Regions from separate parts of the Shewanella sp. 5_MG-2023 genome, predicted to be linked through region 1. Evidence: predicted binding sites of a transcription regulator. Region 1 holds the regulator's gene; each other region holds the start of a gene.

Region 1 (7,574 bases):
AGGCGGCAAACAAGTTAATGGTAAGCCATAGCGAGCGTCTGAAGGTGCTTTTCATTACTGGGCCAAAGGTATCTTCATCGTCATCCATACCCGCCATCCCCATCATTGAGTGTTCGGCGTCTTCACGAATAACATCGACCACATCATCAATGGTAATACGGCCTAATAATTTTTGCGCTTCATCTACCACTGGGGCCGAAATCCAGTCATGGCGTTCAAATAATTGCGCCACTTCATTATCAGGCATGTCCACAGGGATGCTTTCTAATTCAGGATCCATGATGCTGCGAATGGTTGAATTAGGATCACAAGTGAGTAGATCGGCAAGGCGCACCCCACCAAGCACATGATCGTTGCGATCAACCACATATAAGGTATCTGTGGTATCGGGTAGGTTGCCGCGCTGGCGCAAATAGCGTAATACCACATCAATATTAACGTCAGGACGCAAAGTGACCGTATCAGTATTCATGATACTGCCAGCGGTGTCATCAGGGTATGACAGTGCTTGTTCGACGCGATGGCGGTCTTGACTGCTCATGGATTGCAGTACTTTTTTATAAACAGCATCTGGCAAACTTCTTAAGATGTAAGCCAAGTCATCGGTATCCATCCCTGAGGTGGCTTGGGCTACTTTTTCTGGGGTCATAGCGCTGATGAGTGAATCTTTTAACTCTTCACCGAGTTCTTCTAGGATTTCACCCGCTTGCTCATGATCAATCAGTTGCCATAACACTTGACGAGTTTTCGGCGGTGATGATTCAAGAATTAATGCGACATCGGAGGCGGCCATGTCATGAAGCATATTTCTGACATGAACAAACATACCGCTACCTAATGCTTGTGTAAGCTGATTAAGACGTTGTTCGGTCAGTTCGCTGTCGATGACTTCAATACCCATTGGCTACTCCTGAAAAGACGATGATGAAATGTTAACTTAACTCACCGAAAAGAATGAAGAAATTTCTAATATCTGATGGCTTGATGCGCAATTCATAAATACCTAATACTGCTTGGTGGTGTGTTGAGTATAGCTAATAAAATAATGGTAAAGGTGAGTCGCTGTGTTTCCTTGGAGATGTTACTGGGCGCAGGCGGTTAGCTTTCTTCGTCAAATTTATCGTTGATTAACTTGCATACGGCCTCAAGGGCTTTTTCTGCATCACGGCCTTGAGCTTCAACAGTAATGATTTTACCAATGCCACTTTCTAACATTAATAACCCCAATACACTGGCAGCACTGGCTTGTTTCTCACCTTGGATAAGGGTGATAGTTGCGTCAAACTCGGTAGCTAAAATTGCCAATTTAGTCGCCGCTCGCGCATGCAAGCCTAGCTTGTTACTGATGGTAATTTGCTTTGAATAGGCCACCGTTTTGGCTGGCGATGTGGTTAGCTTATTCAATGCCAAGCTCTCTATGGCGGGCGCTGACTTTGTGCTTAGAGTTGTTGAAACGTTTAGCGAGCTGATCGGCAATATAAACCGAACGGTGCTGACCGCCAGTACAACCAATGGCAATGGTCAGGTAGCTGCGGTTATTACGCTCTAAATGTGGCATCCAAGTGTCAAAAAGGTTTTCAATTTGCCAGATAAACTTATTCACCAAAGGCTGTCGCTCTAAGAACTCTTGCACGGGCGCATCTAGGCCTGTGTAGGGCCTTAACTCAAGCTCCCAGTGCGGATTCGGTAAAAAGCGCACATCAAACATAAAGTCTGCTTCAGCCGGCATGCCATGCTTAAAGCCAAATGACTCAAAATGTACCACTAATTCTTTATCAACACTGCCTAGCAAGATTTGCCGAACATGATCGCTCAATTCGTAGATATTAGTTTGCGAGGTGTCGATATAGTGATCAACCATTTTGGCTATGGGTTCGAGTAACCGCCCCTCAAGCTTAATGGCTTCTTGTAACGAAATTTGATTCTTAGACAGTGGGTGTAATCGGCGGGTCTCACTAAAACGCTTCAGTAACACTTTATCGTTGGCGTTTAAAAAGAAACTGGTAATGCTGGTATCGTCAGACAGTAAAGCAATTTGCTCTTTGAGTACTTTGCCTTGCTCTTCGATATTACGCACATCGACGCTAATGGCGACAAGCTCGTTACTATCTTTAAGCTGTTCAAGCAGGCTGCCAATCAGTGGCAGTGGCAGGTTATCAACACAGTAATAACCTAAATCTTCAAGCACTCTCAGTGCGACTGATTTTCCTGAACCTGAACGTCCCGATACGATGACAAGTTTCATGCAGTAATAACCTGATAAAGTTCTGTAGCGTCATGACTCTTTCGAAGTCGTTTAAGTATCAATTTATCACTGAGTTTCTCTGCCATGCTAGATAATGTGCTTAGGTGTTGCTGGCACTGATCTGCAGGTACAAGAAGCGCAAATAAAATATCTACAGGTTGCTTGTCTATGGCATCAAAGGCGATTGGCTCTTCGCATTTGATTAAAATAGCAATGGGTTCTTCGATATTATCTAAGCGCCCATGTGGAATTGCTATGCCATTTCCTATACCTGTACTGCCCATTTTTTCACGCGCTATTAGACTTTCAAAAATAGCCTGTGAAGAAAGGGTTGGGTACTGGGCAGCCATTAAATTGCTGATTAATTCCAGTACCTTTTTCTTACTGCCCGGAGTGGCACAGGTAGTGCACGCCGGCTGCAGGATGGTACGAAGTTCCATCGTTAATGCTTAGTGAGTTTCTCTTTATGTTTAATTACCTGACGGTCTAGCTTATCTATCAGGGCGTCTATTGCCACATACATATCAGCGTTACGCGATACAGCAAACACTTCACCGCCTTTTAGGTGCAGTTTGGCTTCGGCAATCTGTTGTAGCTTTTGAACATCGAGCACAACGTGAACATTATTGATCTGTTCGAAGTGTCGTTCAAGCTTTGAAAATTTTGTTTGCACGTATTCCCGTAAAGATTGAGTTATTTCAATATGGTTTCCAGTCAGGTTAATTTGCATAGGTCATCCTCCAATAACAAAAGTTATAAGCTTTTGCGTTGGTTTGAGGGAGGGATGAGCATTGCCTCTCGATATTTGGCTATCGTACGTCGAGCAACGTTAATCCCTTGTTCAGCCAATAGTGTCGCCATTTTACTATCACTAAGAGGCTTTTTCGGGTTTTCTGCAGCTACGAGCTTTTTAATAAATGCGCGAATTGCTGTAGAAGAGCATTCTCCACCATCATCGGTACTTACATGGCTTGAGAAAAAATATTTTAGTTCAAAAAGTCCACGGGGGGTATGCATGTATTTTTGGGTCGTGACCCGTGAAATGGTCGACTCGTGCATTTCAACCGCTTCAGCAATATCATTGAGCACCATCGGCTTCATGGCTTCTTCACCGAACTCAAAGAAACCTTGCTGAAATTGTACGATACAGTTAGCCACTTTTAGTAAGGTTTCATTACGGCTATCGATGCTTTTGATAAACCATTTGGCTTCTTGTAAATGACCACGAATAAATTGGCTGTCAGCTTGGCTTGAACCGCCTTTGGCCATAGCTGCATATTGCTGATTAACGCCAATTTTAGGCATGTTATCGGGATTTAGCTCGACCACCCAGCGACCATTCTTTTTAAGTACAGTAACATCAGGAATGACGTACTCATCTTTAATGGGGGTAATTTGCAAGCCTGGACGTGGATTGAGCGTTTGAATAAATTCAATGGCTTCACGTAAATCATCTTCTTTAAGCTTGGTTTTACGCATCAGTAACCTAAAGTCACGACCGGCGATTAAATCAAGATGATCTTTAATCAGTAACTTAACATTATCTATGCAAGGAATTTCATTAGGGTATTGGCCTAATTGAATTAATAGACACTCACTTAAATCTCGCGCTGCAATGCCGACGGGATCGAAGTGTTGTACCCGTTTAAGTACAGCTTCAACTTCATCGAGTTCGATATCGTCAGTGCCTAAGGATTGCAAAATGTCTTCAACGCTCTGGGTGAGGTAACCGCGCTCATCAATGGCATCAATAATGGCGGTTGCAATCACTAAGTCATTTTCAGAAAAGGGAGTGAGGTTTTTTTGCCATTCAAGATGCTCATACAAGCCTTCACTGGTTTCGCCTTGAAACGGCATATCATTACCGCTCGATACTGCGCCAGAGCCAGAAGTCGGCGAGGCGGTATACACCTCATCCCATGTGGTATCCATAGGGAGTTCTTCAGGCATAGAATCTTTAGTGAGCGATTCAGTGGTATCAACCGTTGAGGTGTCTTTTTCTATGGTGACTTGGCTATTATCACTAAAATCGGTGTCAGTTTGCAGGGCGTTTTCTTTTACGGGCTCTTTGGCTTTAGTGAATTCGTCTTCAAGCTCTAATAGCGGGTTTGAATCAAGTGCTTGTTGAATTTCTTGCTGTAGCTCCAATGAGGAAAGTTGCAATAAGCGAATCGCTTGTTGCAACTGTGGGGTCATGGTTAAGTGTTGACCCATTTTGAGTTGGAGTGAGGCTTTCATGTACCGCTTGTCCCTAATTGAATTACATCATCGCGACGAACAGTGTGGGCGCTAGTTTATGATCCTAGAAAAATAGACTAGATTAAGGTTTGTTGTTGGCCGCGAATGCCATACTAAAAACTGAATAGTGCTAACTATAGCTTGAATTGTTCACCTAAGTATACCGACCTAACTTGCTGATTGACTAAGATCTCAGCAGGTGTTCCTTCAGCAATCAAGTTTCCGTGACTCACAATATATGCTCGCTCACACACATCAAGTGTTTCACGGACATTATGGTCGGTAATTAGCACCCCTAAACCACGGCTTTTAAGTTGTTGAATAATTTTCTTGATGTCGATTACTGAGATAGGATCTACCCCTGCAAAAGGTTCATCTAATAAAATAAACTTAGGATTTGCCGCTAATGCGCGTGCAATTTCAACTCGGCGACGCTCGCCTCCCGATAACGCCATACCTTGGCTATCACGGATATGAGTTATGTTAAATTCTTCTAATAAATGTTCCAGTTCTTCAATGCGCTGCTCATTTGATAAGCTTTTGCGAGTTTGAAGCACTGCCATTATATTATCGTGTACTGTGAGCTTACGAAAAATACTGGCTTCTTGAGGTAAGTAGCCAATGCCTTTTCGGGCGCGCAAATGCATTGGATCTGCGGTTAAATCATCTTCATCGATCAGAATGCGGCCCTTATCACTTTTGACTAGGCCTACGACCATATAAAAGGTGGTGGTTTTACCCGCGCCATTAGGGCCAAGTAAGCCAACAATTTGGCCGGTTTTTACCGTCAGGCTGACATCTTTTACTACCTGGCGACTTTTATAACTCTTAGCGAGATTTTCAGCGGTTAACGTAATTTGGGTCATTAGTCATTTTGCTCAGCTGCTGGGGCTGACAATGTCGCCTGCGCCTCAGCGTTAAGTGATTCAGTTACTTCGGGTGTTTCAGTTGAGTTCACAGCCTCTACAGCAGATAAATTGTTGTTTTCAATTATAGCTGGTGGCGTGTCATCACCGGGTTTAGCGCTGTCTGGTAAATGTGGTTGCTCATCTTTTTTCTTTTCAGAATCAATCAAGTCTGGGTGACTTTCTGGTTGAAAAATAGTGATAACCCGATCTTCACCAGTACCGGTGCTTTCAGCAATTAACTGCTGCTTTTCAATGTTGTAGCTAATTAGGTTACCAGTAACCTGGCTGCCAGCTTGGTCCAATTTAGCATTACCCGTTAAGGTTAAAATGCTAGTGGCAAGCTCATATTTAATTTCATCGGCACTGGCAGTACCAATACGGCCATCATCTAACTCTTGGGAAAATGTCGCAGGGTTACCTGTGGCAACCATGGTTTTTTGGGTGCCGCTTTCGGTGCCAAATGCGCGTAATTGGTCGGCATTAATGTTAATCGACCCTTGAGTCACATTAACTGGGCCATAGAAGATGACCTGATTGTTTTTTATGTCAGCTTTTTGGCTCACAGCTGCGACTTTAAGCTCTTGCTGTAAATCGCCTTCTTTTGCATAGGCGCTGGCAATACTGACTACACTGAGTAGTGAGGCAATCAAAAGTTTACTTTGCTTCATACGTTCCTTCTACTTGACTTAAAAGTTCAAGTTCTTGAGCATTTAAATCAGCATACAGGCCTAAACCTTGTATATTAAAATCTGACCCAGTAACAAAAATTTGTCTATCTGAGGTCAAAATCATGGTGTTCATATCGAGTGCCAACATGGTGGTTGTCAAAGATTGTAATGGCTCGTCGATGTTTATTGCATCAATAATAACATTATTTTCTAAAACTACTTTGCCTGTTTCATTATTCAGCTTGCCTAAATCTGCGCTTAATTGCCATTCGGCTTCACCATTTTCAGGATAAATAAGGTAGACAGGCTCAGTAAACATGGTTTCATTACTTTGCTGAAAGTGCTCCATGTATTTCGCTGAGACTCGGCTTTGCACTAAACCTTGCTCATTAAATTCAGTGGTGCGTAAGTCATTGGCGATAAAATCAGGGCGAGCAGGGGCAGGCAATTTACTTGCCTCCATCTGACTACGTTTAACTTGTACTTGCCAATAAAGGACTAAGGCTGCGCCAAAAAATCCGATAATAGCGAAGGTCACTCGGCTCATATACTCATTCCGTGGGCATTTTCAAACTTATCTTGGCTAAGTAATAGCAAATCGGTGAGTTCACGTAATGCGCCATTTCCGCCGTTAATGGTGGTGGTCATATGGCAATGTTGTTTAACATAAGGATGGCCATCAGCCACACAAACTGCAAGGCCAACCTGTTTCATCACAGGTAAGTCAACCATGTCATCACCAATATAGGCGACTTCATCTGGGCTAACGCCATAGGTATCTAACAGGCTTTGGTAAGGCACTAGTTTATCATCAACACCCTGATAAATATGAGTGACACCTAAAGCGGTCATTCTATTTTCCACAATGGCAGATTTACGCCCGGTTATCACAGCAACATGAATATTACTGGTTAAAATAGAGCGAATGCCATAACCATCACGGGTATGAAATGCTTTTAACTCTTCCCCTGCATTACTTAAATAAATACGGCCATCGGAAAATACCCCATCGACATCGCAAATAAGCAGCTTAATTTTTTTGGCTTTTTGCCAAACATCATCAGAGATTGGGCCGTAAAAACCTTGGTGCAGTGTTTCGTGTAATGACATGTTAAATGACTCCAGCTTTAACCATATCGAGCATGTTAAGTGCGCCGACTGGGCGTTGGTTCTCGTCTACGACAATTAAACCGTTAATACTTTTTTCTTCCATAATCTGTAATGCTTGCGCGGCTAAAATACCTGGGCTGATGGTAATGCAGTTGGTTGTCATTACATCGGCAATAGCGGTAGTACGCAGGTTCACTTCAGCATCGATGACGCGGCGTAAATCACCGTCAGTAAAGATCCCGACTAGCTTGTCTGCATTATCGATCACTGCAGTCATACCTAAACCTTTATTTGAGATCTCATATAGGGTTTCAGTAATGCAGAGCTCACTTTTCACCTGTGGAATATCAGCGCCTTTGTGCATTACATCGCTGACTTTAAGTAATAGTTTACGACCTAAAGATC
Region 2 (7,574 bases), on a different contig from region 1:
CAATAGCAGCTGGACGATACGACGCTCTGTGGGAGTAAACTCACGCCCTTCAATTTTTGCATGAAAGCGGCCATCACCACCAAAAAAGTTATCCACCAAAATGAAGACTAACCTTGCTTCCATGGTGATAAGCGCCGTGCCTTTTAACGGACTAAAGCGCACCATATTCAGGCTGGTTGGTACGAATAGGGTATGAACGTACTCACCAAACTTAAGCATTTGCACGCCGTTAATAGACACTTCAGCAGCACGGCGCATCATGTTAAACATGCTGATGCGTAAGTGACGAGCAAAACGTTCATTTACAATTTCAAGGGTTGGCATTCGCCCACGAACAATGCGATCTTGAGAGGAGAAATCATATGCTCTGGTTTCATCAGTATCATAAATATCATCTTCATCAACATCGTCGACGCCATGGAGTAGCGCATCAATTTCGTCTTGGCTTAATAAATCACTCACATCATCACCTTGGATTTTTCATGGCGTTATTGCATTACAAAACCAGTAAAAAGTACTCTTTCAACGACTTTTTGGCCGGTTATGGGTTGCAATGTATTTTGAACATTTAATAGGGCTAATTGGCGTAATTCATCTTTACCCGCTTGGGTACTTAGCTTTTGTACATCTGCTGCGCTAAATGTGTTTAAAAGCGCATGTTCAATTAAAGGAATGTGCATTTTTGCAGTAACGCCGTCATCGCCTCGCACCATTAACTGCACTTTTATTTCAACTAAACGTGAACGATTAGCACCCGCTAGATTGAATAAAAATGGTCTTGGCATACCCACATAATTTGCCTTACCAGTAGCAGCATCAGTTACTACAGTTGCAGTACTTATGTCAGTTGCAGGTGAGTTTGCAGTCGCTTTCGCATTGTCGCCAATAAAAAACAGCACTGTCACAGCAATGCCTGCCAGCAGCAACATGCCAACCACCAAAAAAATAATCATTTTATTGATACTTTTTGGTGGGTTCTGGGTAGTTAATTCTAAAGAAGCTTCTTCTGGCATAAATGATTCCATCACGCTGTTGTTATTATTGTGTTAACTAAGTTTCAGCTTAGTTTTTGATTTTGCGATCATTAACCCATAGGTTACCGACTTAAGCGTAATAATCTATAGCTGAACTGCCACTCATGGCATGTTTTGTGACTATCTCAAGTTCTTGTGCTGAAATTTCATCCAAAAGCCTGTCATTACTAGCACTCGACTCATCATAATCAGCGTTTTTCTGCTGTTCGCCGTCTTGAGAAACATGACTGTCAGCCAATTGCAGCCCTTCTTCTGCTAGCATTTCCCGTAGCCGCGGAATAGCTTGCTCCAATAGGTCTCGGGTTTGTGTCTGCGCCACTTGAAATTGCACTTGGGTTTGATCGCCATTAACTTGAACTCTGACCACCATATGGCCAAGCTCTGCCGGATCTAATCGAATTTCCGCATGTTGAATGCCCTGTCCTACCATAGTCATGAGTTGTTGCTTCATCACAGGGGCGAACTTTTGGATCATCTCCTGCATTTGCCCTACCGACTCAGCTCCTTGGCGTAACGATAATTGAAATTGCGGCACGTCACTTTTATGCACTGACGTTAAGCTACTTTGATTTTGTATCGCCTTGAGATCCACAGATTCTGCATCAAGAGTAAACTCACCAGCGCTAAGGGCAATGGCATTATTTGCTAGGGCATTACTACTAGGACTATTGGCAGAGGAAGGAATAGCAGACTTATCCATGGATACCGAGAACTCAGCTTTACTCAGGTTAACCCCAGATTCCTTTGAGGTTATTTTGACTTCAATACTGTCAGGATCGCCTAAAGTTTTGTTTGCATCAACTAAGCCTTTGTTTACATCAACTAGGTTTTTGTTTACATCAACAGCAGCGCTATTGTTATCCATTATGTTTTTATGAATTGAACTAAAGCCACTGCTAAGTGCAAGGGCTGGTTTTTCAGCATTATCTATGGCGCTGGTTGTTGCTAACTCAATCAAAGGGAGTAAGGCTCCACCTTGGATGGGAGTTTGCTGGTTAAAGTCAGTGATCAGCTGATTTAACTCCTTGACTGATAATGCTGACAACTCAGCTGCAGACATTGCACTAAATTCAGATAAATTTTGTAGTTGCTCAGCTGAATAGTCACTTAAAAATTCTGTAGTTGAACTGTCGGTATCTGCTGCCATAGCATCTATTTGGGGCATTGAAATCGCTTCAGCTAAGTTACCTAAAGCCTCTTGTGACAGTTCAGCTGAATCGGCCTCAATAGCCAGCGGCAATATGTTGCCACCTGTTGGTTGGCTATTGGTTTCAAAATTTTCTGCTAAGTCAATTTGAGCAAAGATTAAAGCAATATCGGTTTCTGCAGCAATATGCTCTTGTGAGGCATTGTCATCCACCAGATTGATATCTGTGTTATTTTCAGAAGCTTGCTCAGTGTTACCCTGCATCTCATCAGTTTGAGAAACTTGATTAAGCGCCGATAAAAAAGATGAGCTATCAGTACCTTGCGGCGTCTCTCCCGTTGGGGAATTCGCTATTTTATTGCTATTTCCAAGTAAAATATTACTCACTTGCTGCATAACAAACTCCGAGTTAATAACACCGAAAACCTATTGGTGCTATAAAATTATGAAAGTCACATTGCTGACGCTTTTATTATTAATAACGAACCAAGCAATAAGAGTGCCAGAATAAAAATTAATTAGGCTAAAAACGGATAAGGGAATTTAACGCGGGGTTTTACGAATAAACTGCTGCATCGCAAATTCATCTGAGGCTTTTTGCTCTTGTTTATTGGCTATTTGCTGAGCTTTTTGATCATTTTTAGCTAACAACAATTCAACCGCTTTACGCTTTTGTTGCTTTTGCTGCCAATTAACTTGTCGATGTTGGGTCTGATTTTGTGCTTCTTTAACGGTATTAACTTGCTGCACTAGTGCTTGGTCAATTTGCTTAATAAATTCATGAAAAGAATGATATTCACTGGCACTTAGCGTTTTGCCTTGATTTTCATTCATTTGCTTCATGTACTCGAGACGATAATTATTTAACGCCTCTAATTGCCCCTCACATTTTTGTAGTTCTAATTGTGCAGATTTAAGCTGTAAAGCCGCCTGTTCTTCTGCTTCTTTATTGAGTTTAAGCACTGTGATTAATGGATCAGCCCGGCGCATTATTTACACTGAGCAGCAATCTGCCCAACCATGGTTTGACTGTTATCAAAGGAAATAACATCTTTAAATCCTTGGCGTAAAAATGCATTCATCGCTGGTTGTAACCGAATAGCGTTATCAATGCGTGGATCGCTGCCTTGGGAATAAGCCCCAATTGAAATTAAGTCTCTGTTTTGCTGATAAAGTGAATACATCTGTTTAACCAGACGCATGGACTCTAAATGCTCAGTGCTAATCACCATAGGTGCGACGCGGCTAATGGACTGCTCAATATCAATCGCGGGGTAATGGCCAGAATCTGCCAGCGTTCTTGATAACACAATATGACCATCTAAAATCGCCCGTGACGCATCGGCAATGGGATCTTGTTGATCATCACCTTCGGTAAGCACGGTATAAAATGCGGTAATCGAACCTTGACCTGGGCCGCCGTTACCTGCCCGTTCGACCAAGCGGGGTAATTTAGCAAACACCGATGGCGGATAACCTTTGGTCGCCGGAGGCTCACCCACTGCCAAGGCTACTTCACGCTGGGCTTGGGCGTAACGGGTTAAACTGTCCATCAATAACAATACGTTATAGCCAAGGTCTCTAAAATACTCCGCAATACGTGTTGAGGTTTCACAGGCGCGTAATCGCATCAATGGTGAAGTATCAGCAGGTGCTGCGACCACCACAGATCTGGCTCGGCCTTCTGGGCCTAAAATCTCTTCAATAAACTCTTTTACTTCACGGCCACGTTCACCCACCAGCCCCACCACAATAATGTCAGCAGTGGTGCCGCGAGTCATCATGCCTAACAGCACACTTTTACCCACACCAGAGCCGGCAAACAGGCCCATCCGCTGGCCTTTACCTACGGTCAACATGGCATTAATGGCTCTAACCCCCACATCTAATGGTTCGGTAATCGCGCGGCGCGATAAAGGGTTAATAGGCGGCGCATGGCGCGAGGCATGTTGCTCAGTATTTAATGGTCCAAGGCCATCAAGGGGTAAACCACTACCGTCTAAAACTCTACCAAGTAAACTTAAGCCGACATTTAACCCTGACTGCTCACCTAAAGGCTGCACTCTTGCTCCCGGTAACACCCCTCTTAATTCATCAACGGGCATGAGATAAAGTAATTCATCATCAAATCCAACGACTTCAGCCACTAGCTCACCGGCCATGGTTTCGATAGAGCATAAACTGCCAACAGGGGCTCTACAGCCGGTAGCTTCGAGGGTTAAGCCAACAACCCTAACCAGCTGACCACTGGCCACAGGCCGAATGGGGGTGACTTTATTACTATGAAGTTTAAATTTATTTAGTAACTGATGTTGGCGATTTAGCATCATCTACCTCATCAACAAGGTGTAAACCCTCTTCATGTACGACAGAAGAAACATTGTCATCAGTGAGTTGATCCCGCTTTGCTCCCACCACCTTAAGGCTACATTCGCTAGCATCCTCGGCAATGCTAGTGGTGTAGTGACTTGAATCTGACTTAATCGTTTGCACATTGGCCTGAATCGCTGCGACCTGTTGCTGCAAGCCACTAAGAGCTTGACTCATACGCGCTTCAACTCGTAAGTCGACACTGGAGCGCTCGCTGTGAATGATGCAGTCACCGTTTTTAAGAGATGGATCAGCTTCAATTTCCCAACGATTCTTAGCTAATTGCGCTTCACTGTATAATTGATTAACAAGTGCAGCATCATCTGGGCTAAACCTCAGAGTGACTTGTTGTTTTTTAATCGGTAACGAATCTACCCCTTGACGCAGTACAGATAAAATATGTTCAGGATGAGTTTGTAATTCATTACCGACGATGGATTTGGTCAGATTAATGGATAGCTGTAATAGCTCAGCTTCAATTTCAGCATCAAGCACTAATAAGGGTTGCTCAAATTGCTCAACTAAGCCAGATAAACGCTCAAGCATCTCATTAGCTTTGGCTAAACCCACTTCATAACCTTGTTGTTCTCCTTGGCTAAAGCCTTCAGCGTGACCTTGCTCTAAACCTTCAAGCCGACCTTGCTCCGTGCCTTTCGCTAGCCCATCAAGCTGGCCTTGCTCAAAACCTTCTTGTTCAGCTTCAACTCGAATTTGCTCTATTTCAGCCATGGTAGGCGGTAAAAGGGGCTTGTCTTCAGCAACAGGCTGGGAATTTTGACGTCCTAGTTGGCCAAATAAATTTGAGCCAGTGTCAGTTTTTTGTTGGGAAACATCCGGTAATTGCCAATGGCTAAAATCTTCATCAACTTCTGTTAGGTTATTATTGTTATTAGCTTTAGTCATGATTGGTCTGGTTGTACCTCGTTATAAAATCGGCTTAAATCGGACTATAGGAACTCATCACCACCGCCGCCACCGAGCATAATTTCGCCGCTGTCGCTTAATCGACGCGCAATCGCAAGGATCTCTTTTTGAGCCATTTCCACTTCACTGATCCTTATCGGCCCCATGGCTTCAAGATCATCACGTAATAGCTCACCTGCTCGCTTAGACATATTACCAATAATTTTGTCAGATAACTGATCATCAGCACCTTTTAATGCTTTCATTAGCACATCTTGTTGAACTTCACGCAGCAAAGCTTGAATACCGCGATCATCTACATCAATTAAGTTTTCAAACACAAACATCAGATCTTGAATTTGCTGCGCCATTTCTTCATCAGATTCACGCATGGTTTCCATGATCTGGCCTTCAACACCCGTATCAAGGAAGTTCATGATATTGGCCGCCGCTTTCAAGCCGCCCATTTTCGCAGCTTGTGCGCCGCCTTGTCCGGCAAATTGTTTTTCCATGATGTCGTTTAATTCTTGCAAAGCTGCTGGTTGAACTTCTTCTAAGTTAGCAATGCGCATCATTAAATCTAAACGGGTATTTTCAGGGAACTGACTGAAGATTTCAGCCGCTTGATCAGGTTCTAAATAAGATAAAACAATAGTTTGGATTTGTGGATGCTCGTTTTGAATAATGGTCGCCACTTGGCGTGCATCCATCCACTTAAGCGAATCTAAGCCTTTAGCGCCACTGCCCATAATAATTTGTTCAATCAAATTACCGGCTTTGTCTTCACCTAGGGCCGCAGTTAATGCTTTGCGGACAAACTCTTCACTGTTAAAACCAATGGAAGAAAACTTCTGAATCTCTTCCAAAAACAGCTTATGCACCCCAATGACTTTCTCTTGACCAAAGTCTTGCATGGCGGCCATGGCCATACCGACTTTTTGCACTTGTTTTGGCTCTAAGTGCTTTAAGATTGAGGCGGCATCTGCTTCACTTAAGCTCAGTAACAAAATAGCAGTTTTATCAATGCCACTCAGCTCTTCAAGACTAGCCTGTTCGCCTACGGGTGCTGCCAGAGTATTATTTGCCATCTTCTTGTAACCAACTCTTAATTACTTGGGTAGAAAGTTCAGGTTCATTAGCCACTAATGCCCTAATCGACTTAATCATATCATCATCTTTATGCAGGTTTGGTATTTGAATCGAGCCATCATCGGCATAGCTATAATCTGCTTGTTGGCTATTGAGCATACCCAAGGTATCGGCGGCATACTGATCTTCAATCTCAGCCAATTCATGACCTAAGCGCGGCTCTTCGGGCATCTCGACTTCGTCGTTATTAAACAAACGATTTAACATAGGGCGAATCACAAACAAAATCAGCACTAAGACTAAAAACGCCCCTAACACCAATCTCACCGCGCGCCAAAACCAAGGCTGCTCCCACATTTCAGCGGCGGGCAGCTCTTCAATAAGCTGGTTCATAAACGGTACTGTGACCACTTCTAAGCTATCACCACGTTGACTGGTAAAGCCCATCGCCCCTTCAAGTAAGCGACGAATATTGGTTAGCTCTTGTTCGGTGCGCGGAATGCGGGTCACTATGCCACTTTCATCAGCAGGTCCCGGTTTATAATCAATGGCCACCGACACACTGACTCTGCGCACCACACCCACTTGCTGGCGGGTATGGCTGATGGTGGTATCAAGTTCAAAATTACGGGTTGCTTCTCGATGGCTATTGCCATTAACCGCTGTAGTTTGCTCTGCGCCTGCTTCTTGTGGAATATCTGAATCCATAGGAGGCTGATTGGTTAATGCCCCTGGAATGCCACCCATTGATTGACCGCTTGAATTACGCTCTATGGTCATTTCACTGCGTACAGCGGGTAAATCAGGCGAAAAGCGTTTCGCGGTTTGCTCAATCGCGGTGAAGTCCATGTTGACATCCACTTGAGAAGTGAAGTTTTCAGGGCCTAGAATAGGCATTAATATCGAATCGATTTTGTTACGATATTCTGCTTCTTGATGCTGCACTAATTCAAGCTCGCGGCGGGCTCTTGAGGAGGCGCCATCTTGGCTACCTGAATTTAGCAGGCGGCCATTTGAATCGGTCACTGTCA
Region 3 (7,574 bases), on a different contig from region 1:
TCAAAAGAAAAATATATTGTAAGTTTATGAATTAATATGTTTTTAGTTAATAAAATGCCGACTTACGTCGGCATTTTTCATTTTTATCCTTTCTCATCTTAAAACCGCAATATTTTGGCATAAGGTTTGCTTTGTTAGTGACAGTTAGCTGATGGAGGCAATTTTATGGCGATTAATTTTGAAAATGGTTTAGGGGTACATCAATACTCGTTGGGCATACGTGCTCAAAGGGCTGAAGTGCTATCTAGTAATATCGCCAATGCCAATACCCCGGGTTACAAAGCCCGTGATGTAGACTTTGCCTCTGCCATGAATAGCGCCCGCTCTCATCAGCAAGGGCTGCAAATGAGTCAAACAACTGACAAGCACTTTGACCTTAAAGCGTTAAGCCAAGAGCATGTGCAGTTTCGGGTGCCAAATCAGCCAGACACAGGTGACGGTAATACGGTGGATATGCAAGAAGAGCAATCTGCATTTATGCAAAACTCTTTGGAATATCAAATGTCACTGGGCTTTCTTGAAAGTAAGTTTTCTGGCATGCGTAAAGCCATTAGAGGTGATTAATTATGAGTCTTTTTAATATTTTTAATGTGTCAGGCTCGGGTATGTCTGCGCAATCGGTGCGCTTAAATACCACCGCCAGTAATATTGCTAATGCCAACACAGTATCAAGCAGTGTCGGTGAGACCTATAGAGCTCGTCATCCTATTTTTGAGGCTGAAATGGCCAAAGCCAGTCATCAGCAAAATAGTTCTCATAGTGTCAGTGTTAAAGGCGTTGTAGAAAGCGATAAACCGTTATTAAAAGAATTCTCACCTAATCATCCAATGGCTGATAACGATGGGTTTATTTATAAACCCAATGTCAATGTGATGGAAGAAATGGCCGATATGATTTCTGCTTCTCGGTCATATCAAATGAATGTTCAAGTGGCTGATGCCGCCAAATCAATGTTGCAGCAAACGCTTCGTATGGGTAAGTAATATGAATTTAGTTGGAGGTAAACAATGAGCCTCGTTAATCCTTACAGTAGTCAGTCATTACCGCAGTTGCAGACGTCTACCACGGCTTCCACCGTCTCCACTAATTCAGTGGCGACAAACTCACAAACTACACAGGTATCAGACAGTAGCTTTTTAGATAGCCTAACTGCTGCGCAATCAGCTAGCACCACCGAAACTGGTGAAGCTAAAAGCCAAGAGCTAACCCAATCGGATTTCTTTGCGCTTTTGAGTCAACAGCTGTCAATGCAGGACCCGTTTAAACCTGTTGAAAACGATCAGATGATCGCACAAATGGCGTCCTTCGCGACCGTTGATGGTATTGCCAACTTAAATGCTGAAATTTTGAATTTGAACAGTGTGATGAGCTCAAGTCAGGCATTACAAGCCTCGGGCTTAGTGGGGCAAAAGGTGCTCATTCCATCAGATATTGGCCATGTCTCAGAAGAAAACCCAGTCATTAACGGTGTCATTAGTACGCCACAGCCAATCGATACCATTACCGTCACCATTGAAGACGAGTCAGGCCAAGTGATTAAAACCTTTGAGGTTGATGGCTCTGCAGGCGGCAACATTGATGTCAGCTGGGATGGCCTTGATAAAGATGGCGAACCCGTAGAAGAAGGCATGTATGCCATTAAAGCTAACGGTAAAGTTGATGGCAACGCCGAAGATTTAGCGGTTTCAACTTATGCCCATGTCACTAGTGTGTCTTTAGGCAGTGTCGCCAGCGGTCCGATCCTTAACCTCAGAGGCCTAGGTGGTATTCAATTGTCTGATGTACTGGCAGTGGCAGAAAGTTAATAACACAAACAATAATAAGCTGCCAGAAATCTGGCAGCCACACAGAACCTAATTTAAAGCGCTAAGAGGTGATTTATGTCGTTTAATATTGCATTGAGTGGTATCGCAGCTGCTCAAAAAGATCTCAACACCACGGCTAATAACATTGCCAACGTCAATACCATTGGTTTTAAAGAGTCTCGCGCTGAATTTGCCGATGTTTATGCTAATTCAATTTTTTCAAATGGTAATACCGCAGTGGGCGGCGGCGCAACCACAACTCACGTAGCGCAACAGTTTCAGCAAGGTAGCTTACTGTTTACCAACAACTCCTTAGATATGGCTATTAGTGGCGGTGGTTTCTTTGTTACTTCATCTGAAGCGGGCAGCCAAGATCATGCATTCACCCGTGCTGGTGCATTTAAAGTAAACTCAGAAAGTTTTATGACAGATTCAGCCGGTAACTATTTACAGGGTTTCCCTGTGGATGCTGATGGTAATTCGACTTCAGTGAGTTTAACCACCACCCAACCGATTAAAATCCCCGATACTGCAGGTAGCCCAGTGAAAACCGGTAACGTTGGTTTTCAAATGAACCTCAATGTTGGTGATGAAGAACTTGATCCCGCAAACTTTGATCCAGATGACGCAGATACTTACAATAACTCAACCTCAGTAACGATTTATGATTCACTTGGTGAGGCTCATATCTTGACCACTTATTTTGTTAAACCAGAAGGTGGTTCCCATACTGGTGAGAATAACTGGGTTGCCTTTTATGCTGTTGATGGCAAGCAAGTGGATATTGATGCGCCAACGGGTGGTTCATTCCCAACAGATACTACTGGTGATGGTATTGCTGATTCAACTGGTACCGCTGAAAACGCATCCGGCTGGAAAGGCTCAGTACTTACATTTAATGATGCCGGAACTTATACAGGATCTGATCCTGCGGTAGTGTCTACGGTTGAACTAGGTAGTAATGGCGCAGGTGTTATCGGCACCGGCGCTGACGGCTCGCAAAAGGTGAACATCGATTTTAATAATCCTACTCAATACGCCTCACCGTTTGAAGTGACAGAGTTAACCCAAGATGGCACCACAGTCGGGCGCTTAACCAATGTCGGTGTCGGCGATGACGGTTTAGTAACAGCCAGTTACAGTAACGGTTCAACCGTGCCATTAGCTCGGGTAGCATTAGTACGCTTTTCTAATGAGCAAGGCTTAACTCAAGTAGGTAATACCTCTTGGAAAGCCAGCTTAGACTCAGGCCCAGCACTAGCAGGTGAGGCCAATAGCGGCACTTTTGGTAGTATTCGCTCGTCAGCACTTGAGCAATCAAATGTTGATTTAACCACCGAGCTGGTGGATTTGATTTCAGCTCAACGTAACTTCCAAGCCAACTCACGTACCCTTGAAGTGAACAATACCCTTAACCAAACGGTATTGCAGATCCGCTAATTAATCTCGCGCTTTAGTAAACTCGCGCTTTAGTAAACTCGCGCTTTAGTAAAGAGTTGCCGCCATGGCAACTCTTTGCCTTATTGTTCACCTCATTCTTCACCTCGTTACTACAGCCATTAACCTGCCCAATATTGCTTATCTTGTAAATTTCCCCGCTGTTTATAACTGCAAATTTCATCTAAAACTCAAACCCTTAATTTTTTGGCACGTTGATTGCTAGTTCTGTGTATATCTTTTGTTATGAAGAAAGTTTGACGGAGCGGTAAATGGACAAATTACTTTATGTTGCCATGAGCGGCGCTAAGCAGAATATGAATGCTTTGGCGGTGCGAGCCAACAATTTAGCTAATGTGAATACTGACGGCTTTAGAGCTGATTTGGTTCAAGCACGCTCTATGCAAGCTTTTGGCGAAGGTTTACCGACTCGTGTTTTTGCAATGACAGAAAGCCCCGGGCATAACTTTGACTCTGGCCCACTTAAAACCACAGGTCGTGATTTAGATATTGCCGTTAAAGATAAAGGCTGGATAGCTGTGCAAGCTGCTGATGGCGGTGAAGCCTATACCCGTTCAGGCAGTCTAAATTTTGACACTACCGGCTTACTCACTAATGCGCGTGGCAATCCGATTATGGGGGAGGCTGGGCCAATTGTGCTGCCACTGCCGGTTGAAAAAGTGCAAATCTCCCCTGACGGTATTATCTCGGTTAGACCCCAAGGCGCCACAGCCGACATAGTCGAAGAAGTTGCGCGGATTAAATTGGTTAACCCCAACAACGCCGACATGATGCGCGGTGAGGATGGCTTGTTTCGTTTAACCACAGGGCAAAACATCCCTAATGATCCCAATGTTCAAGTTGAAAGTGGCGCAGTTGAAGGCAGTAATGTCAATGCGGTATCTGAAATGGTGGCGCTAATTGATATTCAGCGCCAATACGAAATGCAAGTGAAGATGATGAAAAACGCCGAAGATCTTGATCGCGCCTCGTCAGCTTTAATGAGAATTAGTTAGGAGTAATTATTATGCATCCTGCTTTATGGATCAGTAAAACCGGCCTAGATGCCCAACAAACCGACATTTCGGTTATTTCTAACAACGTGGCCAACGCCAGTACCATTGGCTATAAAAAAAGCCGCGCAGTGTTTGAAGATTTGCTTTATCAAACCGTTAACCAAGCGGGCGGCGTCAGTGCTGATAACACCAAACTACCTAATGGCTTAAACCTCGGTGCGGGTACCAAAGTGGTTGCCACGCAAAAGATGTTTACCCAAGGCAATATGTTAACCACAGACAATGCCTTAGATCTAATGATTGAAGGTCCAGGCTTTTTTGAAGTTGAAATGCCAGATGGCACCGCAGCTTATACCCGTAACGGCCAATTTAGCCTAGATGAAAATGGCCAAATTGTGACCCCAGGTTCGGGTTATGTCATCCAGCCTGCCATCACCATTCCTGATGATGCCACTTCAATCACAGTGTCATCTGAAGGTGAAGTTTCAGTGAAACTTTCAGGTGCTACAGAAAATACCGTCATTGGTCAGTTAGCCATGAGCGACTTTATTAATCCATCAGGGTTAGACCCACTAGGGCAAAACCTTTACACCGAAACCGGTGCCAGTGGCACGCCGATTCAGGGCACGGCTTCATTGGATGGTTTAGGGGCTATTCGTCAAGGGGCGCTTGAAACGTCAAATGTTAACGTGACTGAAGAACTGGTTAACTTGATCCAAAGTCAACGTAATTACGAAATGAACTCGAAAGTGATATCAGCTGTTGATCAGATGATGTCTTACGTAACACAGAACTTATAAGCTTTGATGATAAGAGAGGGGATGATGAATAAGGTTTTAGTCTTAGCATCAGCATTTGTGATGCTGGGTTGCAGCTCAACTCAGCAAAAACCCATAGCCGATGATCCATTTTATGCGCCTGTTTACCCAGAAGCGCCGCCAACCCAAATGGTGTCAACGGGTTCAATTTACATGGATCATCAATCATCCAGTTTGTACTCGGATATTCGTGCCCACAAAGTGGGTGACATTATTACCGTATTGCTTAATGAGTCGACCCAAGCGAAGAAAAGTGCCAATAACGAAATTAAAAGAGGCTCTGATTTAAGCGTCGATCCGGTTTATGCCGGTGGCAGCAATCTGTCGATTAAAGGAATTCCGCTAGATTTTCGTTATTCAGATGACATGAATACCAAGCGTGAGTCAGATGCCGATCAGTCAAACAGTTTAGACGGCAGCATCTCAGCCAATGTCATGCAAGTGCTAAACAATGGCAATTTAGTTATTCGCGGCGAAAAGTGGATTTCAATTAATAATGGTGATGAGTTTATTCGCGTTACTGGCATGGTACGTAGTCAAGATATCACTCCTGATAATACCGTTGAATCCACCCGTGTTGCCAATGCTCGGATTCAATATAGCGGTACCGGCACTTTTGCCGATGTCCAAAAAGTGGGTTGGTTAAGCTCCTTCTTTATGGGCCAATGGTGGCCTTTCTAAGGAGTTAACCATGAAAATCAAATCCCTCATTTTATTATTGCTCAGCATGGTGTTGGTGTCACAGCCAATTCAAGCCCAGCGCATTAAAGATATTGCCAATGTCCAAGGGGTGCGAAGTAACCAATTAATTGGTTATGGCTTAGTGGTGGGGTTACCCGGCACAGGTGAAAAAACCCGTTATACCGAACAAACCTTTAGAACCATGCTAAAAAACTTCGGCATTAATTTAGCCGATAATGTTAACCCTAAAACCAAAAATGCCGCTGTGGTAGCCGTGCATGCAGAAATGCCTGCCTTTATTAAGCCCGGTCAAAATCTTGACATCACGGTATCAAGTATTGGTGAAGCAAAAAGCTTACGTGGCGGCACCTTGCTGCAAACCTTCTTAAAAGGGGTTGATGGTAATGTTTACGCCATTGCCCAAGGCACCTTGGTGGTCAGCGGCTTTAGCGCAGAAGGTCAAGACGGTTCACGGGTGATACAAAATACTCCTACCGTTGGGCGTATTCCTAGCGGCGCTATTGTGGAGCGCAGCGTGATGTCACCTTTTGCCAGTGGCGATCACCTCACCTTTAACTTGCGCCGTGCAGATTTTTCAACCGCCAAAAACATGGAACAAGCCATTAATGATTTGCTTGGCCCCGGTATGGCAAGGGCGCTTGATGCTACCTCGGTGCAAGTGAGTGCGCCTCGTGATGCATCCCAAAGAGTGTCATTTTTATCGACCCTTGAAAACATTCAAGTTGATATGGCCGATGAGTCAGCCAAAGTGATAGTCAATTCGCGTACAGGCACCATAGTGGTGGGGCAAAATGTACGCTTAATGCCAGCAGCTGTGACCCATGGTGGCTTAACCGTCACCATTGCTGAAGCGACCCAAGTATCACAACCTAATCCGTTTTCGGATGGTCAAACGGTTGTTACAACCGATAGCACCATAGATGTTGCCCAAGACGATAGCCGAATGTTTTTATTTGACCCTGGCACCTCGCTCGATGAGCTAGTCAGAGCGGTAAATTTGGTGGGCGCTGCCCCTTCAGATGTACTGGCAATATTAGAAGCGTTAAAGATGGCAGGCGCTTTGCATGGAGAGCTTATCATCATCTAAAAATTGTCGGTATGACTATGGAAAAGCTGTCAAATTCATCGAACTATCTGGATCTAGGGGGACTAGATTCATTACGTTCCAAGGCCCAGAAAGACGAGAAGGCGGCATTACAAGAAGTCGCCAAACAGTTTGAAGGGATATTTATTCAAATGCTGATGAAAAGTATGCGTGAAGCTAACGCAGTCTTTAAATCAGACAGCCCGATGAACAGTGAAACCACCGAATTTTTTGAAAACATGCGCGATCAACAAATGTCGGTGGATTTATCAAACAAAGGTATGTTGGGCATCGCAGACATGATGGTGCAGCAACTTTCTCCCCAAGAAAGCGGTTTTACCCCAGCCTCAGTGCTGCGCGGTAATATTGACGCTAACAGTGCACAGTCATTAGTTAACTCTACGAATAAGCCGGTAGATTTTCTTAGCACAGTAGTGAGTGCAAATTCTGCCCCTGAGCGCTCAGAGGCTGATCAGTCAATGTTTAACCACACAATGCCTAATCACTCAATGTCTGATCACTCAACTGTTAATATCTCAACTGCGAACGCTGCAATGGCTAAGCCGATAATTGATAGCCAAGAATTAGATCAAGTTTTGGCTGGTGATCGTGTTGCCACTAGTGGCAATAGCTTGCCGCAATCGATGGCACTAACGCCGAATCAGTTTGACAGCCCGCAACATTTTGTCTCAGTGCTTTATCCCCATGCTGA
Region 4 (7,574 bases), on a different contig from region 1:
AGCCGTAAACACGATATGGTCAGAAGGCGGTAAATGAATTTTTCCTACTTTAGGTGCATATTCGGTGATATTAAATGCCCAAGGATAGACGCAGCCATCCCAGCCCACTAAATCAAATGGATGCCACTCTAAGGTGGTGAGTTGATACTTATCGCCAAACTTGCTGACTAAAGGAAACTCACCTTTTTCAACGGTAGCATCAGTAAGTTCAGGGGTGCGAATATCACGTTCACAATATGGCGCTGACTCCAGCATTTGCCCATAGTCATTTCTAAAATGTTTGGGTACTTCAACCATTGAGTTTGATTCAATAACGAATAAGCGTACATTACTGTAATCATTAAACTTGAGCTGGTAAGTCGTGCCTCTCGGAATGATTAAGTAATCCCATTGCTTAACTTGAAGTTGACCATATTCACTTAACAGCGTTCCTTCACCTTGGTGGACAAAGACCACTTCATCAGCATAGGCATTACGGTAAAACTCAGCCGTATCTTCAGTGACTTTGGCTGTGTACATGGCCACATCACTGTTATAAAAAATCTTGTTACGGGCACTGAAAAAGTTGCCGCTGCAATCAGCTTGGCGCGAATCGAGTTTGTAGTTTTGGATTAACGAGTCTTGCCACTCGTCGCCGTGCTCAAGAGCATAGGGAGCCACCGCTAATGCCTTAGTCGGCATATTATGGTGATATTTATTGGAGTAAATATTGGCAAAGCCGTGAGTAGAAAACAGTTCTTCACGGTAAAGCTCGCCAGAGTCTTTTTTAAAAGCGATATGGCGTTTAGAAGGTATTTGTCCTTGTTGAACATAAACCGGCATCGTAACTCCTCAACTCTTATTCGTTTGGTTGTCGTTATTGAGCTTCATTAATCTGCTTTGTTAATGTTTTTCTAGCGCAGCGTTAATAAACTATTTGTGATCTAGTTAACAATTTAGTTGCTAGGATGGACAAAAAAAAGAATAATAAACCACTTAACTTAATCTAATTTTTAGATGGTTAATAAAAGTTTACATAAGTGTCACGACTGCAGAACACTTAAAGGCAGAATAGGGACATGGAGGCTTAAATGAAAATCGATGTAGAAGCATTTAATGTGCTACAAGTACTTGTTGAAGAAGGAAGTTTTGCTAAAGCCTCTGAGCGGCTACACAAAGCGCAATCAGCAGTAAGTTATCAAGTAAAAAAACTCGAGCAACACCTAGGGGTGACTTTATTTAATCGGTCTCAATATCGGGCTGAATTAACCCCAGAAGGCAAAGTGATTTTGGCTGAAGGCCAACGGTTACTGCAACATTTAGCCAATATTGAACATTTAGCCAGTCGTTTTAGCGAAGGTTGGGAGCCAAAGCTTGAATTGGTGATTGACGGCGCGCTGCCAATGGAGCCTATCATGACAGCGTTAAAGCGCATGTCTGAGCATAATATTCCTACCAAGATACAACTTAACATGGAATTTTTAGGCGGCGTTCAACATCGTTTTGAGCGAGATAAAGCCGATTTAATGCTGGTTAAGGATTACCTTGCAGGGCCTTATTTTTCTGCCCAACAACTGCCACCAGTGACCAGTTTATTGGTTTGCTCATCGCAGCATCCTCTTGCTGAGTTATCCGGTGTTACCCTGACTGATCTGCAGCAACATGTAGAATTAACCATTGAAGACTCATCGCCGCAAAAACTACACCGAGACGAGTTACAGTTTGGCGGCGACAAAGTGTTTTACTTATCAGGCTTTATTATGAAGAAAAATGCCTTACTAAAAGGGCTAGGTTTTGGCTGGATGCCGGAGTTTCTTATTAATGATGAGCTTACGGGCAAGAATTTAGCCATAGTAGATTTTGTTGGTGGCCATAGATTTAGATTTACCCCGCAGTTAGTATCGACCCTAGAAAGGCCACTTGGGCGGGCGGGCCGATTATTTACTGAGTTAATTTCAGAAGAATTTGCAACTTTTAATCAATCAACTAATGATCAAAAAATTAGTCATTCGGCCATTGGTTAGTTATGGATTGCATAAGTATTATCGTTTTACTGTTAAGGATTTAAATGAAGTATTGGTTAATGAAATCGGAACCTGATGAGTTCAGCATTGACGATTTAGCAGCATGTTTACCACAGTCAGAACCCTGGCAAGGGATACGTAATTATCAGGCGAGAAACTTTTTACGGGATGAGGTAAAAACAGGAGATTTAGTGCTGTTTTACCATTCCAGCTGTAAAGTTCCCGCTGTTGTGGGGATTGCCGAGGTGACCTCAGATGCGGTGACTGATTTAAGCGCCTTTGATAATCAAAGCCCTTATTTTGATCCTAAATCAGATAAACAAAAACCGAGATGGGTTGCAGTAGATATTCGTTTTATTCAAAAGTTAACCCGCATTATTACCTTGGCGCAGTTAAAAGCAGATCCAAAACTTGCTGACATGGTATTAGTAAGTAAAGGCGCTAGGTTGAGTGTTCAACCAGTGACAGAAGAAGAGTTCAACTATATCGTTGCCTTATAAATGCTTTATAAATGCCTTAAACATAAAAAAGGAGTGCTAATAAATTAGCGCTCCTTTTTTAACATTCAATAGTAACAGCAATTAAAATTGGTTTAGATTAATAGCTTTCTTTTGCCACTATGGTTTGTCCAATCGGCGTGAGGCTCAATAAAGCCAGCTTCACATGTTGTATAGCAAACGGAATACCAATGATAGTGATAAAACAAGCTAGAGCATGGGTGAGGTGACCGATGGCCAACCAAATACCGAAAAATAAAAACCAGATTACATTACCTATCATCCCTAATGGACCGGTACCAAAGTCTTCTGTGCCTGATAGGTGTTTACGATTTACATTTTCTTGGCCGAATGGCCAAAATGCCATTTCACCAATGACGAAACAGGCTCGGCCAAAGGGGATACCGATAATACTAATAAAACATAAGAGCCCAGCTAGCCACCAAGCTAAGCCCATTATAAAGCCGCCCATGATGAACCAAGCGATATTAAAAACTAATCTTAATACTGACATCTAAAATCCCTTACTTGTTGTAATCACGTACTATTTTTAATCGTGCTTTGTACAGTTTGTTAGTCGAACTATGCACTATTGAAGCGAAATCTGTGCCACATTATTTATATTTTTTATCTTGCTGAATTTAAACGATAATTTTATAAGGTATATTGTCTCTTAAACTCTCAGCATAAATAGGTTAGTTAAAAACAACATTTTTTAGTTAAAATAATAACTCTACTCATTGATGTTGAGATAAACATGTTTGCCACCACACCAGTACAAACCATTCGATTTGCAGAGCAGGCGATATTTGTAAAACGCGATGATTTACTCCACCCGGATTTCAGTGGTAACAAAGCGCGAAAATTTCAATATTTTCTCGAGCAAGATTTCCCTCTAGTAAAAAAACTGGTTGGCTATGGCTCAGCGCAAGCAAATTCGCTGCACTCTTTAGCTGCCTTAGCCAAAATGCGCGGCTGGCAACTTGATTATTATGTTGACCATATAGCTGGCTATCTTAAGCAAAACCCCCAAGGAAACTATAAAGCGGCCTTAGACAACGGCGCCAACATCATTGAAAAGCCAGCGGGTATTGAGCTGAACCTAGAGACTTATGTACAACAAGATATTCAAGCGCCGTTTGAATCGAACAAACAGCTTGTCGTTAAGAGTACGGTGTTTGTTCCCGAAGGCGGGCGTTGTGAATATGCTCAGCTAGGGCTTGATCAACTAGGGCGAGAGATTATTGAATGGCTTAAACAAAATAATATGAAAAAGTTAGAGCTATTTCTTCCTTCAGGTACAGGTACCACGGCACTTTACTTACAACGTTTTTTTGTCGAATTCAGTAAAACAGCCAGCAGATCAGACCTCTCGCTGCCCAGTGTAACGGTATTAACCTGCAGCTGTGTTGGCGGTGATGAATATCTCACTAAGCAGTTTTATCAATTAACCGATAATACTGACTATCATCCAAGGATCATCTCTAATGGTAAAAAGTATCATTTTGGTAAGTTGAACCGTCAGTGTTATGACATGTGGCAACACGTCAATAAGCAAGGTATTGAATTTGAATTGTTGTATGACCCAGTTGGTTTCATCATGCTGGAGCATTATCTAAATACTGCAAACCTAAGCGGCGATGACTTAAACAAAGGTGCTGCTGTTCCTGTGATGTATTTACATCAAGGGGGCTTGCTGGGTAATCCAAGCATGTTAGCGCGCTACAAAAGGAAATATCAACAGCAAGGATGATAGCGGGTTTATATCTAGGCTAGATAAGCATTCATTAGAGACAATATTGAAAATTGATTTGAATTATGACGTTGGAGAGTTGCTTAGAGAAGGATTTGAAAAGTGCTCTTGGGTGAGGGTAACTTCATGTTGCTCAGTTCTAATAAACGTCCGGTAAGGTGTGAGAGGAAATACCGAGAAGCGATGTCTATTGAGTAACTGAGCAAATGAATAACGCAAGCGTTAAAAGTCTTACTTGTTAGCCGTAAGTAACCATTTCATAAATGTTAACGCTTCAGTGCGCTTAGAAAAAGTTGTTTTAGTTTTACCTTGGCTATCGGTAAAAGCTATTGAGTTTTTATTTGATGATATTGAATTAACAGGGAAATTAACTGTAATTTCATGACCATTTATGTTGTATGACATGTGCCACACTCCTTTTTAATTTTCACCTTTTTGGTGAATAAGTAATAACAATATTTATCCTTAAGCAGTTGTGTTGCGTAAGTTTAGATTTATGTGCTTAAGTTCACTGTGCTTATTACACTTACAAGTAGGCTGGTTTGATCAATTTTATTTTTAATCGCCAATTTACTTGCTGTAGTTAGTTGAACATAGGCATATGACAAACAAATGACAGAGAACAACTTAGCAAATGACTTGTAGTGTGGGTTTACTGCATGTAGTGAGTGACTAACAGAAGGGTAAACAAATAATTACAAGAAAACTTAAATACACAGAGGATATTAGTTATATATTTTTTATATAGCAATACATTTTTTACAATTCAGGACAATTAATGGATAAAAGGTGAACTTAATCGCCCTTTATCTGAATATTTATCCAACAAAAGCAGCAACACACTGTACTTTGTGGCGACTTATCCTCAGTTAGGGTAAATAATCTAGCTAAGTCGACGATAAGCATAACTGTTATAAAAACCGCAAAAAAAGAGTGCTTTGTGTCATTAAAGCACTCTTTTATCTTTAAAATCAGAGTCAGTGTTAAGCCGTTGATTAATAAATCAGTTCGCCTATTGGGTTGAGTAGCTTACTGATCCCTTTAGTAAAATATAAAGGCGCATCAACAACGGTATAACATAAACACCCCTCAACTGTTTTAGGGCTGTGCTCATGGTCACTATTAAGTAACAAAAAGTCACCTGCGCTGTAGGTGTTGTATTCATCGCTGAATTCGCCTGCTAACAACAAGGTCAACTCTTGGCCTTTATGGGTGTGCTGTGGGATTTCGCCGTTTTTATCAATATGCAGTAAACTCGCTCTTGCTTGTTTCTCGCCGGTGTCGAGTCTTAACCGACTGACTTTACCTATACCTTGCCAATGGTTTTCTACTTGCTGGCGAAATGCAGCCGGTAAATTGTATTGCTGACCTTTGACCTTGACTGCGACCTTGGTTTGCTTTGGCGATACATCAACGGCATCATCCATTTGCATCATAGTGTTAAGCATGGCTTCAAGCTCTGCATCCATAGCTTCATTTATGCTTGAATCTAGTGATGCTGTGGGTTGCGCATTTAAGCTGTTTTCAGCAGCAAACAAAGTTAGTTGCTCAATTTTATCGGCGCAATGACGACACAGTTCACAATGGGCTGACACGGCCAATGATAGAGACAAAGGCAGTTCTCCTTTGGCATGGAGAGACAGTAATTGCTCATCGGGGTGATAATTAATCATAATGTTTCTCCATGAAGCCTTTTAACTTCTCTAATCCTAATCTGAGTCTTGATTTAACCGTGCCAATGGGCACTTTCAATTTATCTGCCAGTTCTTGCTGAGTGAGCTCTTGCATGTAAATGCCTTGCACCACCTGTTTTTGCAGCGGCGGTAGTGACTCAACGTGTTTAAGCAAGGTGGCAGACAATTTGAAGTCATTTTCAGTTTCATCGCTGCCATCAGAATCGAATAGAGACCAAATATCGTCACCAAACGCATCTTCACGGTTATGTTGCACTTTACGCAACATGTCAAAGCACTGATTACGCATGACTGTGAACACCCAAGTGCTTACTGCAGCTTTATCAACATTATAAAGATGGGCTTTAGTCCATACTCGGGTCATGGTTTCTTGAACTAAGTCCATGGCTAAGCCTTGTTGGCTCAAACGTTGGATCCCAAAAGAACGTATTTTGGGCGAAAAATGAGCAAACAGCTTAGCAAAAGCAGCTTTATCTCTATGATTTGCAACACGTAGCATTAAGCCTGCAAGCATCTGGGCTTCGACATCATTTTTATCGGTTGATTTCATGGCAGTATCTATTGCTTTTGTATTTTTAGATAACATACCTTTATCATAACGACTTTGAACCGTTTGTGATTGAAAATTTTGCATTTATTTTCACTCGCATCGTCAGTGTTAAGAGAGCTTTAGTCACATATATTGCATTAATCTGTTTTATATAGCAGGTTAAAAGCTGACTAAATCCGAAAGTTACTTGTTGATACGCAAAAGGATGAAAGATGGTTCAAAAAAGGCTTAAAAATGTGCAACTTTTTTATCATTTATTACTAAGAGTTAAAAATTTGAGTGGTTTGCTTTGAGTTAAAGTCGCTAACCACCTGATTTTGAATGCGTTAAGATTACTTAATAATGCTGGTGATCAAGGCTTGGGTCATTTCGTGATTATGACTATTAATGCACTGGTACTTTTCCTCTGGGCTAATGGGCATTATCTCTAACCAGCGCTGACAGACCCATGACAAATTATTAAAGTCGTCATCTTTATAGTGAGATAATTGTTGTGGGTACTGCTGTAAAATCTCTTGTAAGGTTTTCTTTAAAAAATGTTGTTTGGGCTTTATATCTGTTTGCGGCCAATCGGGGATTAAACTGACATCACCTCTTTTTAAACCATCAGCTTCAGTATCGAACTGATTGATTTTAAACCGCTGTTTACCTTCGATACTAATACCTAATAGTCCATCGTCTAGCGTTTCAAAATCGATAATATGAACCCAAGTTCCTAAAGGCATGAGTTGGTTGTCACTGGTTAGCATGCATAAGCCAAAACCTTCACCTGATTTAAGTGATTCAGTCACTAAACGTTTATATCTTGGTTCAAAAATGCGCAATTGCGTGAAGCCTTGAGGTAACAAGCAAATGGATAATGGGAACAGAGGCAATTTCATAACAGCACCTTTATTACTAACTTAATGATGAATGTAGTATTCATGTTTTCAATAGTTTATACGGTGATATTGAGGGTAATGATCACTATTGTTTTACCCAAATTAATTGCTGAGTATCAATGCCTAATGCGGTCATTTTTTCTGTGAATCTGAGTTTATGCTCGGCAGAGATGTTAGGTGTGCGCGATAAAATCCA

The links. Region 1 encodes sigma-54, which starts transcription at its own class of promoters, with help from an activator protein. Its sites were predicted from a motif close to GTTGGCACGNNNNTNGNNT; they were not measured.
Region 2: the regulator sigma-54 is predicted to act here: its motif matches at 2,670-2,688, upstream of Q4557_RS14220 (flagellar hook-length control protein FliK).
Region 3: the regulator sigma-54 is predicted to act here: its motif matches at 3,449-3,467, upstream of flgF (flagellar basal-body rod protein FlgF).
Region 4: the regulator sigma-54 is predicted to act here: its motif matches at 3,096-3,114, upstream of Q4557_RS10595 (YccF domain-containing protein).

The regions. Positions count from the first base shown of each region.
Region 1 covers NZ_JAUORC010000027.1:3,734-11,307, forward strand. The annotation lists gene mgtE (magnesium transporter) at 1-901, opposite strand, end outside; gene Q4557_RS15585 (HPr family phosphocarrier protein) at 1,099-1,371, opposite strand; gene rapZ (RNase adapter RapZ) at 1,397-2,245, opposite strand; gene ptsN (PTS IIA-like nitrogen regulatory protein PtsN) at 2,242-2,685, opposite strand; gene hpf (ribosome hibernation promoting factor) at 2,688-2,975, opposite strand; gene Q4557_RS15605 (RNA polymerase factor sigma-54) at 2,999-4,483, opposite strand; gene lptB (LPS export ABC transporter ATP-binding protein) at 4,618-5,349, opposite strand; gene lptA (lipopolysaccharide transport periplasmic protein LptA) at 5,349-6,059, opposite strand; gene lptC (LPS export ABC transporter periplasmic protein LptC) at 6,046-6,606, opposite strand; gene kdsC (3-deoxy-manno-octulosonate-8-phosphatase KdsC) at 6,603-7,169, opposite strand; gene Q4557_RS15630 (KpsF/GutQ family sugar-phosphate isomerase) at 7,171-7,574, opposite strand, start outside.
Region 2 covers NZ_JAUORC010000023.1:8,686-16,259, reverse strand. The annotation lists gene fliM (flagellar motor switch protein FliM) at 1-462, opposite strand, end outside; gene fliL (flagellar basal body-associated protein FliL) at 489-1,013, opposite strand; gene Q4557_RS14220 (flagellar hook-length control protein FliK) at 1,105-2,577, opposite strand; gene fliJ (flagellar export protein FliJ) at 2,725-3,171, opposite strand; gene fliI (flagellar protein export ATPase FliI) at 3,171-4,508, opposite strand; gene fliH (flagellar assembly protein FliH) at 4,477-5,454, opposite strand; gene fliG (flagellar motor switch protein FliG) at 5,499-6,542, opposite strand; gene fliF (flagellar basal-body MS-ring/collar protein FliF) at 6,532-7,574, opposite strand, start outside.
Region 3 covers NZ_JAUORC010000035.1:35,718-43,291, forward strand. The annotation lists gene Q4557_RS17705 (protein-glutamate O-methyltransferase CheR) at 1-22, shown strand, start outside; gene flgB (flagellar basal body rod protein FlgB) at 166-564, shown strand; gene flgC (flagellar basal body rod protein FlgC) at 567-983, shown strand; gene flgD (flagellar hook assembly protein FlgD) at 1,008-1,805, shown strand; gene flgE (flagellar hook protein FlgE) at 1,881-3,245, shown strand; gene flgF (flagellar basal-body rod protein FlgF) at 3,515-4,258, shown strand; gene flgG (flagellar basal-body rod protein FlgG) at 4,270-5,058, shown strand; gene flgH (flagellar basal body L-ring protein FlgH) at 5,083-5,757, shown strand; gene Q4557_RS17745 (flagellar basal body P-ring protein FlgI) at 5,768-6,865, shown strand; gene flgJ (flagellar assembly peptidoglycan hydrolase FlgJ) at 6,883-7,574, shown strand, end outside.
Region 4 covers NZ_JAUORC010000015.1:52,113-59,686, reverse strand. The annotation lists gene Q4557_RS10610 (homogentisate 1,2-dioxygenase) at 1-822, opposite strand, end outside; gene Q4557_RS10605 (LysR family transcriptional regulator) at 1,071-2,003, shown strand; gene Q4557_RS10600 (EVE domain-containing protein) at 2,048-2,503, shown strand; gene Q4557_RS10595 (YccF domain-containing protein) at 2,601-3,014, opposite strand; gene Q4557_RS10590 (1-aminocyclopropane-1-carboxylate deaminase/D-cysteine desulfhydrase) at 3,258-4,253, shown strand; gene Q4557_RS10585 (hypothetical protein) at 4,485-4,658, opposite strand; gene Q4557_RS10580 (ChrR family anti-sigma-E factor) at 5,249-5,926, opposite strand; gene Q4557_RS10575 (sigma-70 family RNA polymerase sigma factor) at 5,919-6,581, opposite strand; gene Q4557_RS10570 (LON peptidase substrate-binding domain-containing protein) at 6,830-7,378, opposite strand; gene Q4557_RS10565 (lipocalin family protein) at 7,464-7,574, opposite strand, start outside.